Regions from separate parts of the Prevotella heparinolytica genome, predicted to be linked through region 1. Evidence: riboswitches for the same ligand, from Rfam matches in the RefSeq annotation. Region 1 holds a riboswitch; each other region holds the start of a gene.

Region 1 (3,125 bases):
ATCAACCGTCGCACGGAGGTTTTGATGATTCTGCTGGTATTCCTCTTCTCCACGTTGTTTTATTGGATTCATTGATGACAGATTCCCCTAAAACATTTAATTCAAACCTCCCTATCCCAATGCCAGTATCAGCATTTGCGCCGTGAGCACCCGCAAAAACATGGTCAACGGATAAACCGTGGCATATCCTACGGCAGGAGCATCGCAAGAGGTCAGTTCCGAAGAGTAGGCCAGTGCGGGCGGATTGGTATTCGAGCCGGAAAGCACACCGATGAGCGTAAAATAATTCAGCTTCCAGAAATAACGTCCCACCATACCGGCAATGAGCAGGGGGACTACTGTAATGATGGCTCCATAGGCAATCCATACATAACCTCCTTCATGGATAATGGTATCTACAAAACCTTTCCCTGCTCCGAGTCCCACGCACGCCAGAAAGAGTGAAATGCCTATTTCGCGTATCATCAGATTTGCGCTCATCGTAGTATAGGTTATCAGTTTGTAGCGCGGGCCGAAACGACTGATAAGGATGGAGACGATAAGCGGCCCTCCTGCCAGTCCCAGTTTCACGGGTTGCGGAATGCCGGGAAACATGAAGGGGATGCTTCCCAATATACAACCCAGTGCAATGCCCAAAAAGATGGGAATCAGATTTGGGTGGTTCAGGCGCTTCAGCGAGTTGCCCAGCACCTTCTCGGCATGCCCCATTGCAAGCTCGCTGCCCACAACCGTCACCCGGTCGCCCATCTGTAATTGCAGGTTCGGAGCAGCCACCAAGTCGACGCCCGAACGGTTCACACGCGTGATGCTGGCTCCGAAATTCTTGCGTATCTTCAGTTGCGCCAGCGACTTCCCGTTCAGTTCGGGCTTCGTGATAAGAAAACGGCGGGATATCAGTTTCTTGTCCACCTTCTCCCACTCCACCGTGATTCTTTTGCCCAGAAAGGCAATAATGGCCTCCACATCCTTGGGGTCGGCAATGAAGAGAATCTCATCCCCTACATGCAACACGGTGTCGGCACTTGCCAGTTCCGCTTCTCCGTTGCCTCCGTGATGGCGTATGCGGGAGATGACAAACGCGCGGTTCAGCAACGGTTTTGCCTCTTTTATCTTCTTGCCGTCTATGGCTTCATTGCGTATCTCCACAGAGACGGGGCTGACCGTCAGCTCCTGCTGATGTCCCAACCCGCACTCCGCTTCCGCCTCTTCCCTGCCCGCATCTATGCGAAACAGATATTTCAGCGCCAGCAGTGACAGGATGCACCCTATGACACCCAACGGATAGGCCACGGCATAGCCCAAAGCTATTTCGGGCGCATCTACTCCGGTCAGGTCGCTGTTGGCTTGTTGGGCGGCGCCCAGACCGGGAGTATTCGTCACTGCTCCGGACAGGATGCCGACCATTGTGGTAATGGGTATATCCGTAAGAAAATGAAGCAGGACGGTAGTCAGCACGCTGACGAAAACAGCCAGCACCGCCAGCATGTTCAGCGTAAGCCCACCTTTCCTGAAGGCGGAGAAAAAACCGGGTCCCACTTGCAGGCCGATGGAATATACAAAGAGAATCAGCCCGAATTCTTTCAGAAAGTGTAGCAGATGTTCGTTCAAATTCAAATTGAAATGTCCGAAAACAATGCCTACAAACAATATCCAAGTGACACCCAACGAAATGCCCGCCACTTTCACCTTTCCCAATATAATGCCGAAAGCGATGACAAGCGACAAAACAAGAACGGAATGTGCCACTCCGCCTCCCCAAAGATTGGGATAACCTTCAAAAAGATTCCTTAATAATTCCATAGTTGCTACATTGGTTATATAAATGGTAAAACAATCAATAATCGGGCTTTGAGATCTTTTTAAAAGTATCCCCACAGAAATCACTTCTCCGGGGATACGCACTTTACACATTGAAACAGCTATTTATATGGGCATATTGCCGTGTTTTAGCTTAGTCCGATACAACTGCCGGCACATACATGCCCCGACAATGCACTGCGTCATAGGCATACCTTGTCACAAGCATACCTCTTCCAGATCCGAATGTCGACTATTTGTTTTTTACGCGCTGTCTTCCTAATCCCACGAGCAAAGGCAGCATTTAACGAATGGCAGGTCTTCTGACTGACTCCTAATCTTGAAGCCTTCCCGATACATACAGCGCACGTATCAGTGGCAAAGGTTCTTTTCAAGATTTCAACAGAGCTTCACAGCAGCGGGACTGTCCGGGATTTGCACCCGATTCCCTTTTAATCCGAATGACGGAAACGTTCATCCGAAACCAATTCAGGCACAAAGATAATGGAAATCGGAAGCAATACAAAAAAACGGCCGTTTTTTTTCGAAAGCGACCGGCTCGTCTCATCGACAAAGGTTCCTTCATGCGTGTTTTTATCTATTTTATTTTACAAAACAGACGGAAACCCCGATGGCTTTCCAACACAACTTATTTCAGTCACTGAGTGAATGTGATTCAGTCGGCGACTGAAACCATTTGAGTCAGGGACTGAAACCATTTCAGTCGCCGACTGATTCCACCCCCTCTCAGAAGTACTTCTGAGAGGGGTAAAAGAAGAAACAGGAAAGACATAAAGCATCGACACGTCATGATAAAAAAACATGACTCATAGAGCATCTGTCGTAAAGCTATACAGGGCTATCCTGAAATCATGCCAAGAGCACCGCAATCAGAAGAAAGCATTAGTGAATTAAAAAAGAAAGCATCCGATAGTGTTTTTTTTCTTATCTTTGCTGCCGATTTTGGTTCGCATCCTCCATTCCATAAGAGAGAAATGCGATGAAAAGGGAATCAGGTGCAAATCCTGAACAGACCCGCTGCTGTAAGTCCTTTCGATATCTTTGAGTATTCTGCAAGCCACTGTCTTCAAAAAAGGGATGGGAAGGCATTCAAAGAGGGACAAGTCAGAAGACCTGCCAAGACGATATGGTTTTTGTGCTTTCGGGGGAATAAAGCCGCAAAACATCGAGTCGAGGTATTCCTACCTATATCGATACAAGGAATCTTTCTCTTTGTTTTTCTTCTCTCCGTGAAAGCAAGTTTACGAATGCTTAAAGGAATCGGAATGAGAATTACCGCATATCTGTCATTGATACTCATCATGCTG
Region 2 (3,125 bases), 720 kb from region 1:
TGAAAGGTATAAGATAACGAACAAGTCGCGCTGGTTGCGCGAGACCATCCTTATGTTTATCCATAAAAATATGGAAGAGGACTATCCGACCTTATTCGGCGAACATGATATGAGGAGATGACGAAGCCGCTTTTTCCCGTATCAGAACCTTGTCAGAACCGCATTTATTCCGTATATGTTCCGTATTTATTCCTTGTTTGTTCCTTGTCTATAGAGACGAAGGACATACGAAGATGGTAAAAAGATGATACGAACATGATACGAAGACGATAAGAACATAACAAGAACATGACAAGAACATGATAAAAACATGATAAGAAGATGGTATGAAGTTGATACGGAGCGATAAATAATGACAAACCGATGGAATAAATCAGATACTCTCGTGGACGATACGCATTATATGAAGCAAGCGCTTCTCGAAGCGCAAAAGGCCGGTGAACGGGGCGAAGTTCCCGTAGGTGCGGTGGTGGTGTGCAAAGAACGTATCATAGCCCGTGCGCATAACCTGACGGAAACTTTGACCGACGTCACGGCCCATGCCGAGATGCAGGCCATCACTGCTGCGGCTGCAACGCTTGGTGGGAAATACCTGAATGAATGTACGCTTTATGTCACAGTGGAACCTTGTGTGATGTGCGCCGGTGCCATCGCTTGGGCACAGATGGGGCGTCTGGTGTTTGGCGCCGAAGATGAGAAGCGGGGATATCGGCGCTATGCTCCACAGGCATTGCATCCTAAAACAATAGTGGTAAAGGGGATACTTGCAGAAGAGTCTGCCGCATTGATGAAAGAGTTTTTTGCCGCCAAGCGTCGCTAATTTCTACTTTCTTCTGAAAAGTTTGCTATTTTATCCTAAAAAATCATACCTTTACACCGCATTTGGTTCATCCGTTTATCCGGGTTTATTCTAAACTATCGACCCCGCAACCGGATGATTAAAAGGGAATCGGGTGAAAATCCCGAACTGTCCTGCAGCTGTAAGTCGCATTTTCGGGCAAACATGACGTCACTGAGATTCTTGGGAAGACGTTTGCCATCGGGCGACAAGTCAGAAGACCTGCCTTTTGCATTGTCATTCAAAGCACCCTCGGGATGGGCTAAGATTGAAAATGTCAAGAAGGAAACTCATATTCAGCAGACGCTTGCTGCCGGTATTTGTGTTGTGCGCATTTGCCAAGTGTATGATGGCGCAGCATGTCGGAGATTCGGATAGGCCGAGCCGCCTCGACAGTGTTCAGCATTTGTCGGAGGTTGTCATCACGGCACAGCAGTCTCGCCACACCATAATTCCCGTACAACAACTTTCTGGCAAGGAACTTCAACGACTGAGCGTTCACAGCGTGGCCGACGCCATGCGTTACTTCGCAGGTGTACAAATCAAGGACTATGGCGGTATCGGCGGACTGAAAACCGTCAACGTGCGTTCTTTAGGCACCAACCATACGGGAGTTTTCTATGATGGCGTACAACTGGGCAATGCGCAGAACGGTCAGATAGATTTAGGCCGCTTTTCACTCGATAATATGGAGGCTCTGCAACTCTACAACGGGCAAAAGTCCACCATTCTGCAACCCGCCAGAGATTTCGCATCGGCATCGGCCGTCTATCTGCAGACACGCAAGCCCGAATTTGCCGGGAAAGACAAGAAAGATAACCTCAATATTGCACTCAAAGCCGGGTCGTTTGACACCTATAACCCTTCTGTCCTGTGGGAACATAAGCTTTCCGACAACCTCAGCTCCCAGCTCAGCACCGAGTATATGACTACTTCGGGACGCTACCGTTTCCGCTATGCCAAAAAGAACGGATACGATACCACCGAGGTACGCCATAACGGCGATGTGCGTGCTTTTCGTATGGAGACAGCTTTGTTCGGCCGGATTCCCCGCGGCGAGTGGCGTGCCAAGGTTTATTTCTACAACAGCGAACGCGGCTTCCCCGGTGCCGCCGTGCGTGAAGAACCCGGCAAGTTCCGCCATCAAGACCGTCAATGGGACACCTCGGTGTTCGGACAAGGTTCGCTGCGCCGCCAATTCACCGACCGTTATACACTGCTTGCAAATGTCAAAGTGGCTTACGATTACCTGCACTATCTCAGCGACCCGCGGCTGGATGTGACCACGATGTACACCGACAACCATTATCGCCAGACCGAAGCCTACTTCTCGGCCTCGCACCTCTATGATGTATGCGAATGGTGGTCGGTCTCCCTCTCCAACGACATACAGTACAACCATCTTAATGCAGACCTCGTGAACTTTGTCTATCCTACACGGTGGACGTTTCTATCCGCCCTGTCTGCAAGTCTGCATTGGGACAGGCTCTCCGCACAATTCTCGCTGCTCCATACTTATGCCGCCGACCATACCCGCAAGAGCGGCGGGGCGGCCGGCGATAAAAGCAAGCTGACTCCCACCGTGGCATTCAGCTACAAGCCATTCGTCACCTCGACCGACCAACTTGCACTTCGCGCTTTCTACAAACGCATATTCCGCATGCCCACGTTCAACGACCTCTATTATACCTTCATCGGCAACAAGGATTTGAAGCCCGAATACACCACGCAGTACGACGTCGGGCTTACATACGGCAAGTCCCGGCCCGGCCGCATCCTCAAAAGGATAGAGTTGCAAGCCGACGGCTACTACAACGAAGTGGAGGATAAAATCGTGGCTATGCCCACCAGCAACCAGTTCCGCTGGACAATGATGAACTTCGGCTTGTGCCATATTTGGGGACTTGATGCCTCGGTAAAGGCAGACTGGCGCTTGGGAAAGGCCGATGTGTCTTCTCACGTCACATACACTTACAACAAGGCGATGGACCATACGGACAAGAAAAGCCGCTTCTACGGCGGACAATTGCCCTACATCCCGTGGCATTCCTTTTCGGCCATCATCACCGCCGCCTACCGCCAATGGACGGCCAATTACAGCTTCATCTACACCGGCGAGCGCTACGAGGCGAGCGCCAACATTCCGGAGAATTACACCAAGCCGTGGTATACCAGCGACCTGTCGCTGTCGTGCAGTTTCCCTTTCCGCAGGTGGGTGTTACGAGTTACGGCCGAAGTCAATAATATCTTCAATCAGCAATACGAAGTGGTGCAGTGCTATCCCATG
Region 3 (3,125 bases), 1.5 Mb from region 1:
CCTCCGGCCACGCCTTTGAAACCCCGGATGTTTCCACCCGTGGCGCGCACCTTGCCGAAGTACATGCCCATGCCGCCGCCGAACTTGCTTACGGTGGCAAAGTTGTCGATGCTGCGGTATATGCCTTCGAGGCTGTCGGGCACGGTATCGATGAAACAACTGGAGAGCTGATGGTAGGGCTTCCGGGCATTGGAAAGGGTGGGCGTTGCCATGGTCACTTCCAGCAGGCTCAGCATATCGTAGAATTTCCTCACCCACTCCAGCCGGTCGTGCTTTTCGGGCAGGGCCAGATGCAAGGCGATGCCCAGAAACATCTCCTGCACCGACTCCATCAGCTCCGCCGAGCGTGTGCGGATGAGGTATCGCTTATAGAGCAAGTCCAGCCCCGAATAGTTGAAGAGCTTGTCGCGTTCGGGACGGATAAACCCGGAAGCCGTTTCTATCTCCTGCCGCGAGTAGGAGGCGAGAATGTAACTGCCGTACAAAGCCGCGTCCGTGAGGAAACTCAGTTTATCGTAATAAGATTGAATGCCGGTTCTCTCCGCCTGCGCTTTCAGCTCTTTCGCCATACGGAAGCCGAGCAGCCGGGCGGCGATAAACTCCCAGTCGGGGGCTTCCTGCGTGGTGAGTTCCACGGCTGCCTTAATGAGCATCGCCAGCCGTTCTTCGGCCGCCATGTCGGGCTTGCAGAAACCTGCGAACTTCTCGGCCAAGACGTTCAGGCTGTATTCACTGCCCGTAAAGTCGTTTTGTATCTCTTTCAGCACATGGGCCACGGTCTCGTCTTTCGCTCCGTCAACAATCTGTGTGAGGGCTTTCCTCCGCTCGGTGCGTTGCCAGCGATAAAGTATGTAGCTTTTGGCCTCGGCATAGAAGCCGTGTTCCATCAAACTGCGCTCTACCTCGTCCTGAATGCACTCCACCGCACGTTTGTCTTCGTTCCGGTTCAGGAACTGCTCCACTTCATCGGTAATGGCGCAGAGGGCTTCGTCAGTAATGTCCTTGCCCGTGCCGACAAAACTTTTGCGTATGGCAATGGCTATTTTTTCTCTGTTATAGGACTCCACAGTCCCATTCCTTTTAACTATCTGCATGTGATGTTTTTGGATTTGAATAAAAAATACTCGTACACTTTTGCCGCCGTTCCCTAATCCCACGAGCGGAAGCGGCTTTTCGAGAATGGCAGGTCTTCTGACTGGCTCCTCGTTTCCGGCGCCTTCCCGCAATCTCAAACGCAGTTTTCAAGAATGCAGTGGCAACAGGTTGTGCCGGAAATTTAGACGGAGTTTCACAGCAGCGGGACTGTTCGGGATTTCCACCCGATTCCCTTTTAATCCGGACGGAGGGAAAATCCGCCCGAAACCATTTCAGGGACAAAGATAGCACAAATTGGAATTATTACATTATTAAAACTGCTTAAAAAAGCATCATCTGCCGGTTACTTGAAAATGAGCGGGAGGCTTCCCGAAGCACATCTTTCTTTTCAAAAAATCATACCAAAACAGATTCCGGTGCAACCATAAAAAATCAAAAAAAGAAGGTTAGGCAAGCTCAGTCCCATATCGAGGCTACATGAGTCGTATACTGATGTATGATCAGTCGTATACTGAAGCCACATCAGTCGTATACTGATCCTACCCCCTCTCAGAAGTACTTCTGGGCGGTCTTTTTCCCACTCTCCCGACTCGTTGCCGGAGACAGAAACCAAACGGTAAACGATTGTTACAGACACAGCGTTCTTGCAATCGCGTCGCCCGTCTTTTTCCATCCGCTATTCTCCGGCAAAAAAGCGGCCGGTACGAATTTATTCGCTACATTTGCAGCATTCTCTAAACACACTCCAACTATGGCACACCGTCTGAACACCAACAAGCAGTTTATGGTAGGTAACGGCATCCTTGCTTTCGCCGTGATTTTTGTAGTCGTCATCTTCGTTTACATGAGCATGAGGTTGCAACAACAGAAAAACGAAGAACGGAACTTCACAGAGACATACACCATCACACTGACCAAAGGATTTGCCGGAGATTCGCTCTCACTGCTCGTCAACGACAGCCTGCTGGCAAGGCTGAAAATCACCGAAGAACCGTTTGAAATGGAAGTGAAACGCTTTGCCGAACAGAGCGCGCTGATGATTGTGGACAACCTCACCGACCGGCTCTCCCTGTTTGAATTGAGCGAGAAGGGAGGCAACTACCGGTTCGAGAAAGAGAACGGAGAGGTGAAACAACTGTCGCAGACGCAGCATTAACAGCCTGAGGCACGCACACGTCAAAACTCCGTGCGGTATTGCTTCAATTCCATGCGCAAGGCTTCCGCTTTGCCCTCCGTCAGCTTGTCCAATAAAGCCCAAAAGCGTTCGCCGTGGTTCATTTCGCGGGTATGCGCCAACTCATGAAGCAATACATAATCTATCAGATGCTTGGGAAGAAGAACCAAATAATAGGAAAGATTGATGTTGCCACGCATGGAACAACTGCCCCAACGCCCGCTGCTGGAGTTAATCTTCACACTCTTATAAGGCAGGTTGTGCTTCACGGAAAGCATATACAGACGTGGAGGAAGAATAATCTTCGCATTACGGCGCAGGGCCTCCTCAATCACCTTGCGCAACCAAGATTGCAGGTTCCTGTCCGAGAAATCCGCATCCGGCGGACAGATAATCTGCATCTCGCCTAACTCCGAACGAGACAGGAAACGCGCCCTCTGCCCTGCCACCAAAGCCAGCTTAAAGAACTCCGTATCGATACGGTAATCCAAATCTATCAACTTGCGGTTCTGTTTCTCTCCGGCGGCAGCCCTCAGGCGCGGACGAAGCTCCTCCAAAGCTCTCTTTACCTCGGCAAGAGACGTTCCGGGAGGCACCGTGACGTGGACACCGTCTTCCCTCGTCCGAAAGATGAGACGACGCGCACGGACATTGACACGAATAAGCATAGGCCCGAACTCCTTGTCTTCCAATATGTGTTCCTTATGTTCCATAATGACAAGGCAAAAGAACGAAGATTTGACCGGAAAAACAAGTATTCGCCCGCTAAAAGCGAACAGAATGTCCGATAACGGACACATCCTCAAAAAAGTATCACACTAATACACAACACTTTAGTATCATGGCATGAAAATTG
Region 4 (3,125 bases), 1.2 Mb from region 1:
ATGGTAAAAATATTGGGATGAATTTGGCGTATTGAGAGAAAAATAATATCTTTGCATAAAGTTTATAAGTGATTAGTTATCATCAAGGCTTGATATATCAAAAGATTGGGATTATGAATACCATATTAGAACAATTAAAGCAATATTTTAATAATAGCCCACGGGCTATTATTGAACAAGAGTGGGAGGAATTTGATTCCTATAACACAGGACCTACAATAGATGATTTTTTATCATTTACAAGCAATTGGTCATTCAAATGGAAAGGAACGTCAGAAAATAAAAACAAGAAAACTCCGGATTTGTATTCGGAGTTTTCTTATATTTGTACCCAATATTCACCAATAATATTCTTTTATCATGAATAAGGCTGCTTTTTCTTTGGAGAAATATATCTTTAATAGAGTGAGAATTGATTTTGATTTAAACAAGTTGTCAGAATTGGAAATTGATTTTAAACCTTCGGGAAGTTTTAAGCAAATGAACCCTAATTCTGTTTTTGACCTAAAGTTTATATTTTCTGCGAAAGATAAAGGTGCTTCGGAGTCTTTTGTCTCGGTTGAGTGTCATGCAACTTTTAAATTTGCAAGCAATATCCAATTTAATGAGATTCCTTCTTTTTTCTATGCAAACAGTATTGCAATAGTGTTTCCATATGTTAGAGCTTTTGTGAGTACAATAACGCTTCAGGCAAATGTTCCTCCCATTGTTTTACCGACAATGAATTTGTCTTCCTTGGAAGAACCTTTGAAGAAACACACTAAAGAAGTGCAATGAGATGAAGCTTTTCCAGACGGTAGAGGATAGAGATAATCCTGATTACATAGAATCGAATGCTCCTTTTATTTGCAAAGCTGCAAATGCATGGCTGGGAGAGGGATATTATTTCTGGGATACATTGATTGCAAATGCACATTGGTGGGGCAAGGTGAGGTATAGAGAAAATTATGTAATTGTAGAATATACGTGTGACTTATTGAATGGAAAATGCTTTGACCTGCATGGTAACATGGAACATCTGAAATCCTTTAATGAAGTAATTGATTTCTTGAAGTCCCAAAAGTTGGTTACTAAGACTACCACGGTTGCCAAAGTGATAGAGTATTTGAAGAGTAAAGCCGGTTTAGCTTCTAAGTATGATGGGATTAGGGCTTATGGTCATTTCTCGAGATCAAATCCTATTTTTATTCCATTTGAAGATAGTGAAAAAAGTTGCTTAGAATTACTCCCTGCTGTACAGATTTGTCTGTTTCGTAAGAAATCTTTCAATTTAAGTGCCGGCAAAATCATCTACCCCAATCATTATAACATAAATTACTTGGTGTAATAAAAACTTCTTTTTTAACGATATTATAATATCATTTGTTATTCTTATCTTTGCCCCTGTTTTGTTCCGCCTTCTCCATTCGGAGAATATGGATGAAAAGGGAACCGGGTGGAAATCCCGGACAGTCCCGCTGCTGTGAGTTTCGCGGAGGGTGCATCGATACCAATGCCACTATCCTTGAAGAAAGGATGGGAAGGCGATACACCGGAAACAAGTCAGAAGACCTGCAAAACAAAGTCGAAAAATTGTCCGCTCGAGGAAAGCGGACAATGCACGGATTTTTATAAGATTAATTTTAATTGTCTGTATGGCCGGATATATGAGGAGGCAACTGGCTCGCATCTGTATCTTGGGAATAAGCGTCTTGCCGCTTGCCGCTCAGGAGGCGGGAAGGGATACCATTACCGGAAAGGTGCACGAGATAGAGATGGTGGTGGTGACGGCACGACGGCTACCGAACAAGGTGACATCGGCCGTGCCCGTGCAAACCATGTCGAAGCAGGAGATGGAACGGCTGGGAATACAGGGCATGGCAGATGCAGTGAGACGATTTGCCGGCGCCAACGTGAAGGATTACGGGGGAATAGGGGGACTGAAAACAGTATCGATACGCAGCATGGGAGCACCGCATACGGCTGTCAGCTATGACGGGGTGGCGGTGAGCAACTGCCTGGCGGGGCAGATTGACATCGGACGGTTCTCGACGGACAATGTGGCGATGCTTTCGCTGGCAGTGGGGCAAGGGGAGGATTTGTTGCAGTCGGCCCGTTTGTATGCCTCGGCGGGGGTGCTGAACATTGAGACGGAGAAACCGTATTTGGAGGAGGGACGGAACACGGCTTTCCAGGTCAGGATGAAAGGCGGGTCGTTCGGCTATGTGAGTCCTTCGTTGCGATGGTGGCAGCGAGTGGGCGACCGCACGCGCCTGGCTGTGAATGCCGACTACATGAGGGCCGATGGGGTATATCCGTTTACGTTGGTGAACGGGAAGTATGTGACGAAGGAGAAGCGGCACAATTCGGCCATCTATTCGTGGCAGGGCGAAGCGGCTTTGTATCATACGTTCGGGGATGGAGGCGAACTGGATGTGAAAGGGGGCTATTACTATTCGCGAAGGGGGCTGCCGGGTGCGGTGACGCTCTACAACCCGTTATCGGACGAGACGCTTCGGGATGAGAACCCGTTTGTGCAGGCGCGCTACAAGAAGCGTTTCTCGCCGCGGTGGAGCGTGCAGGCGCAGGCCAAGTATACGCATGGATGGAACTTGTATGAGGATAAGGGGAAGGAGTATGAGCAGGGAGTATATCGGGGCGTGCACCGGCAAGACGAGTATTACCTGTCGGCAACGGCATTGTACAGCCCGTCATTGGCTTGGTCGCTGTCGGTGGCGCAAGACGGGGCGGTGAATAAGTTGCGAAGCAACCTGAACGACTGTCCGTTTCCCACGCGATATACTTCGCTGACGGCTTTTAACGCGCGCTACCGGCAAGGGGCGGTGACGGCCACGGGCACGCTGGTGCATACGTTTGTGACCGAACGGGTGAGGGTGGGAGAGGCGCCCGATGATTTTCAGCGTCTGGCTCCGTCACTCTCCATCAGCCTGAAACCGTGGAAGGAGGAGGAGCTCTTCTTGCGTCTGATGTACAAAAGCACGTTCCGTATGCCTACATTCAACGATTTGTATTATTACAGGCTTGGCAACCGAAGCCTGCGCCCGGAGAAGGCGAACGAGTATAACGTGGGCATTACGTGGAGCCGCTCGTCTTGGCGGTTGCCGGATTATCTGTCCGTTACGGTG

Evidence for each region. Region 1 has a riboswitch for cobalamin ahead of C3V43_RS04165 (putative transporter). Riboswitches for the same ligand answer to the same signal wherever they lie in the genome.
Region 2: it holds a riboswitch for cobalamin, as region 1 does, so the genes downstream of both, C3V43_RS07140 (TonB-dependent receptor plug domain-containing protein) here and C3V43_RS04165 (putative transporter) in region 1, are expected to answer to the same signal.
Region 3: it holds a riboswitch for cobalamin, as region 1 does, so the genes downstream of both, C3V43_RS10200 (ribonucleoside-diphosphate reductase subunit alpha) here and C3V43_RS04165 (putative transporter) in region 1, are expected to answer to the same signal.
Region 4: it holds a riboswitch for cobalamin, as region 1 does, so the genes downstream of both, C3V43_RS13690 (TonB-dependent receptor plug domain-containing protein) here and C3V43_RS04165 (putative transporter) in region 1, are expected to answer to the same signal.

Annotation. Positions count from the first base shown of each region.
Region 1 covers NZ_CP027234.1:1,002,267-1,005,391, reverse strand. The annotation lists gene cbiB (adenosylcobinamide-phosphate synthase CbiB) at 1-75, shown strand, start outside; gene C3V43_RS04165 (putative transporter) at 112-1,800, opposite strand; cobalamin riboswitch at 2,094-2,301, opposite strand; cobalamin riboswitch at 2,745-2,953, shown strand; gene C3V43_RS04160 (TonB-dependent receptor) at 3,084-3,125, shown strand, end outside.
Region 2 covers NZ_CP027234.1:1,722,958-1,726,082, reverse strand. The annotation lists gene C3V43_RS07150 (hypothetical protein) at 1-121, shown strand, start outside; gene C3V43_RS07145 (nucleoside deaminase) at 404-820, shown strand; cobalamin riboswitch at 872-1,082, shown strand; gene C3V43_RS07140 (TonB-dependent receptor plug domain-containing protein) at 1,188-3,125, shown strand, end outside.
Region 3 covers NZ_CP027234.1:2,520,012-2,523,136, reverse strand. The annotation lists gene C3V43_RS10200 (ribonucleoside-diphosphate reductase subunit alpha) at 1-1,094, opposite strand, end outside; cobalamin riboswitch at 1,165-1,382, opposite strand; gene C3V43_RS10190 (hypothetical protein) at 1,847-2,251, shown strand; gene C3V43_RS10185 (YgjP family zinc-dependent metalloprotease) at 2,272-2,982, opposite strand.
Region 4 covers NZ_CP027234.1:3,387,845-3,390,969, forward strand. The annotation lists gene C3V43_RS13675 (hypothetical protein) at 114-368, shown strand; gene C3V43_RS13680 (protein-export chaperone SecB) at 361-777, shown strand; gene C3V43_RS13685 (hypothetical protein) at 779-1,327, shown strand; cobalamin riboswitch at 1,372-1,573, shown strand; gene C3V43_RS13690 (TonB-dependent receptor plug domain-containing protein) at 1,635-3,125, shown strand, end outside.